Regions from separate parts of the Stenotrophomonas sp. GL_101 genome, predicted to be linked through region 2. Evidence: riboswitches for the same ligand, from Rfam matches in the RefSeq annotation. Region 2 holds a riboswitch; the other holds the start of a gene.
What was found. A riboswitch is a leader RNA that binds a small molecule or an ion and turns the genes downstream of it on or off. The one in region 2 is predicted to bind glycine.

Region 1 (2,390 bases), 730 kb from region 2:
ACCGGGTGGGTCAGGAACGCGCTGGTGCGCACCAGGCCGGCCGGCAGTGCATCGGTGGTGGCCGCGTCGAGCGCGTCCACGTCGACGGTGGCGCCGAACAGCTGGCCGAGCGCGACGATGTCAGCGCGGGTAGCGGTCTCATCCAGGCTGATGCTGACTGCTTCGCTGTCGATCGCGCGCAGGTTGATGCGCGCCGCGGCGGCCTTGGCATGGATCGCCTTGGCGTCGATGTCCTTGACATGCAGGGTATCGAAGAAGTGCTCGCCGACATTCACCCCGGCGCTGCGCAGGCCGGCGGCCAGGATCGCGGCCAGGCGGTGGGTGCGGCGCGCGATGCGGGTCAGGCCGTCCGGGCCGTGGTACACCGCATACATCGAGGCCATCACCGCCAACAGCACCTGTGCGGTGCAGATGTTGGAGGTGGCCTTCTCGCGGCGGATGTGCTGCTCGCGGGTCTGCAGGGTGAGGCGGTAGGCGGCGTTGCCCTGTGCATCGACCGAGACGCCGATCAGGCGGCCCGGCATCGAACGCTTGTAGGCGTCGCGGCAGGCCATGAAGGCCGCGTGCGGGCCACCGAAACCGAACGGCACGCCGAAGCGCTGCGAGTTGCCCACCACGATGTCCGCGCCCCATTCGCCGGGAGCGGCGATCAGGGTCAGCGCGAGCAGGTCGGTGGCCACGGCCACCAGGCCGCCGCGTGCGTGCACGGCATCGGCCAGCGCCTTGTAGTCACCGATATGACCGAAGGTGTCCGGGTACTGCAGCAGCACGCCGTAGCTGTCCGCTTCCAGCGCTTCGGCCGGGGTGCCCACGCGCAGCACGATACCCATCGGCTCGGCGCGGGTGCGCAGCAGTTCCAGCGTCTGCGGGTGCACCGCGTCATGCACGAAGAAGGTGTCGGACTTGCTCTTGGCCGAACGCTTGGCCAGGGTCATCGCTTCGGCCGCGGCGGTGGCTTCGTCCAGCAGCGAGGCGTTGGCGATCTCCATGCCGGTGAGGTCGGCGCACAGGGTCTGGAAGTTGATCAGCGCTTCCATGCGGCCCTGCGAGATCTCGGCCTGGTAGGGCGTGTAGGCGGTGTACCACGCCGGGTTTTCCAGCACGTTACGCAGGATCACGTTCGGGGTGAGCGTGCCGTAGTAGCCTTGGCCGATGAAGGTGCGGAACACCTGGTTCTTGTCGGCGATGGCGCGGATCTTGGCCAGTGCCTGCACTTCGGTCAGCGAGTCGGGCAGCGCCAGCGGGGCCGGCGACTTGATCCCGGCCGGGACGATCGCATCGGTCAGCGCGTCCAGCGAGGCGTGGCCGACCACGTCGAGCATCTGCGCGATCTCGGCGTCGTTGGGGCCGATGTGGCGTTCGACGAACGCGTGGCTGTGTTCAAGCTCGCGCAGGGAGGGGGCGCGCTGGGCGGAGGTAGTCGGGGACATGGCTGGCATCTCGAAGAGTGGGCACGCACGTTCGGAAGTCTGCACGGACCGGGGCGCGTCGCAGGCGCGCGCCAACCACCGGACCTTGCGGTCTTCCTGGGTGCCCCTCTGTCCTTTTGCCTGAGAGTTTAAAAGCGCGCATCTGCGTGCTTCGTGCCCCTTCGGCGCCGGCAGTGGCCGGTCTCTCCAGAGTTTTGATGCGGGTGGTATCGGGCCTGAGCGATTACGGGCGTTGCGCCTTCGGCAGCGGGGGCTTCAAAACAACGCTCCGCTTCTCCCACCATGTAGCCCGGCGATTATAGCCCAGTGGCCTCGCCGGCTGCGGCCCTACCACGCATGAATGGGCGCACCCGCCCACGCCGGAACGGGGCGGTAGGCATGGTGCGGTGCCCGGCAAAGGCCTATGATGGCCGGATCCTCGTATTCATCTGGCGTCGCCCGTTCCGGGCTGGCGCCCGCCGTGCGTTTCGCGCATAGCCCAGACGGAAGCCCGCATGACGCCCGCCTCGCCCTCGACCCGCCGTCTGGCCCTGCTGCTCGCAGGCCTGGCGATGTTCGGCCCGTTCTCCATCGACACCATCTTCCCGGCCTTCCTGTTGCTGGGTGACCGCATGCAGGTCGACCAGGTCGCGGTCCAGCAGACCATCAGTGTCTACCTGCTGTTCTACGGCCTGATGAGCCTGGCGCACGGGCCGTTGTCCGACGCGTTCGGGCGCAAGCGGGTGATCATCGGCGGGCTGGTGCTGTTCATCGGTGCCTCGATCGGCTGCGCACTGTCGCGCGACATGCCCACCTTGCTGGTGTTCCGCGCGCTGCAGGGCGTGACCGCTGGCGTCGGGGTGATCGTGGGCCGCGCGGTGATCCGCGACCTGTACCACGGCGCGGACGCGCAGCGCCTGATGAGCCAGGTGTCGATGATCTTCGGCGTGGCCCCGGCGATCGCACCGATCATCGGCGGCT
Region 2 (2,390 bases):
TGCCGAGTGCCTTGAGCCTCACCACCAGGTCTTCGCGCACGACCGCGGCCACGCGCACGGGCGTGGCCGTACTGGCCGATGCCAGCTCGGCGGCCGGCGCCGGCGACAACAGCCGCCAGGCGGTGACGGCAGCGGCCAGCACGGCCACGATCAGCAACGGTTTGAACAGACGGCGGGTACGCGACGGCGGGGGCAGCGGGGCAGACATGGGGCATCCTGCGCACCTGCCCAACGGCCGGCGCGTCCATGAGTAACCGGCCCGTGGGGGCAGGCAAGGCGAAGTGGGGTTGTCTGGCGGGGCCGGCGGTTCAATGCCGCAGCGTGGCTGGATGCCGTCGGCGAGGACGGGCCGCCATGGTACCCCGCGAGGATGCGGACGCTCGCATGCCCTTGGTCATGGCTGTGTGTGCCGACCAACGGTCGGCACCTACCGTGATTGGGCGGCCTCCCCCCTGGTAGGTATCGACCGTTGGTCGATACGGTGCTGCGCCTTCAATGCACCTCGTCGCGATACACGAACTTCGGCATTTCCCATTTGAAATGGATGGCCAGCAACCGCAGCAGGAAACCACCGCCCAGGCACCACAGCGTGGCCGCATTGAGCGACACGCCCAGTTCCAGCAGCCCCAGGTACGCCGCGCCGGTCAGCAGGGTGATCACGGCATACAACTCCTTCTGGAAGATCAGCGGCACCTCGTTGCACAGCACATCGCGCAGCACCCCGCCGAAGGCGCCGGTCAACATGCCCGAGATCAGCACGATCGGCACCGTATGCCCGGCGTCGCGCGCGACCGCGCAGCCGATCAGGGTGAAGGCGATCAACCCCAGGCCATCCAGCACCAGGAAGGTGCGGCGGAAGTGGTGCATCCAGCGCGCCACCCAGGTGGCGATCAACGCCGCGCAGATGGTGAAGCCCAGGTACTCGGGGTGCTTCACCCAGCCCAGCGGGTAATGCCCGAGCACGATGTCGCGCAGCGAGCCACCCCCGAGCGCGGTGACGCAGGCGATGATGATCACCCCGAACAGGTCCATGCGCCGTCGCCCGGCGGACAGTGCACCGGTCATGGCTTCAGCGGAAATGGCGATGAGATAGATAAGGGAGAGCAGCATGGGGAGGCTCCGGACACGGCAAGGCGGGGACGGAAACACGCGCCTCGCACGCCAGCGCGGTGCACTGTCGTGAGGGTGGGATTCCCGCTGCCGCTCCCGCTGTCCTTTTGCCTGAGAGTTCAGTGGCCAGGCCACGTGCCCCTTCGGCGGGTCATTGAAGACCTCTCTCCAGATCGGCGTGTCGGATGCATGGTTGATGGCGTATCGAGCCACCGGCCTGAGCGATTATGGGAGCCTGCGCCTTCGGCGGGCGCCAGCGCGGCGCCTCTCTCCTGCATCCGGGGCGGATTCTAGCAGCCGCCGGGCCCGGTCCGGTGGATAATCCCGGTATGCCCGCTGAACCTGTCCTCTGGTACCTGTACCTGCTCGAATGCCGCAACGGCAGCTATTACGCCGGCATCAGCAATGACGTGGAGGCGCGGTTCCAGGCGCATCTGGCCGGCAAGGGCGCCAGGTACACCCGTGCCAATCCGCCACTGAAGGTGCTGGCGATGCGCGCCTACCCGGACCGGGCGGCCGCCTCGAAGGCCGAGTGGCAGCTCAAGCGCCAGCCGCGCGGGCGCAAGCTGGCGTGGTTGCAGGCCGCTGGCGCCTCGTAGGGCCGGGCGCTGCCCGGCTGGGCAAGGTGGCAGCGTCGGTCTCGACGGCGACGCAGCGCGCGTGGCGCGTTCGCTGCATCCAGACCTGGTCAAGCGCGCGATCCTGGGCGACACGCCCGACGAGCCGATGGGGCCTGCGCCGGACGGAGCCGCCGCTGCAAGGTGCTCGATGTCACCGGTAACGCCGCTTCGGTGCGCCTGGAGACGCCGTGGTTCGTGGACTATTTCCACATGGGCAGGTTTGGTGAGCGGTGGATCATCATCAATGCGCCGTGGTACGCCAAGCCGAAAGGGCAAGTGTAGATCCACGCTGATCGTTGCGTCCTCCGGCCGTGTGCGAAAACCCCGGAGGCGCGGATTGCGCTGCCGTTGTCGCAGCTGGAATAGTGGGCTGCGTCGCAACGTGCGGTTTTCCTATCGGTTTCGTTCTGATCTGATAACACGCCGCCTGCCCTTGCGAGCGCTGGGTTTGATGCATCTGCGTCACCAGCGTTGACGCAAATGCCTCTGTAAATCCCGGCGCTGGTCAGCGCACCATCCGCCCGTACGTTAGGGAGAGGACGGATGCAGGGGCGGGCAGGAGCCATCGACCACGATCATGCGGGGAGTGCCACGTGGCGGGCGCATCGCGCAGGTAGCGCCGCCATTGCGCAGGCGGTTGCGGCGCCTGCACTGGCAGGT

Region 1: it holds a riboswitch for glycine, as region 2 does, so the genes downstream of both, gcvP (aminomethyl-transferring glycine dehydrogenase) here and AC3IR9_RS18535 (trimeric intracellular cation channel family protein) in region 2, are expected to answer to the same signal.

The regions. Positions count from the first base shown of each region.
Region 1 covers NZ_CM174432.1:3,481,333-3,483,722, reverse strand. The annotation lists gene gcvP (aminomethyl-transferring glycine dehydrogenase) at 1-1,439, opposite strand, end outside; glycine riboswitch at 1,529-1,630, opposite strand; gene AC3IR9_RS15445 (multidrug effflux MFS transporter) at 1,925-2,390, shown strand, end outside.
Region 2 covers NZ_CM174432.1:4,210,856-4,213,245, reverse strand. The annotation lists gene AC3IR9_RS18540 (MdtA/MuxA family multidrug efflux RND transporter periplasmic adaptor subunit) at 1-208, opposite strand, end outside; gene AC3IR9_RS18535 (trimeric intracellular cation channel family protein) at 493-1,110, opposite strand; glycine riboswitch at 1,202-1,292, opposite strand; glycine riboswitch at 1,313-1,395, opposite strand; gene AC3IR9_RS18530 (GIY-YIG nuclease family protein) at 1,440-1,709, shown strand; partial or broken gene AC3IR9_RS18525 (nuclear transport factor 2 family protein) at 1,750-2,012, shown strand.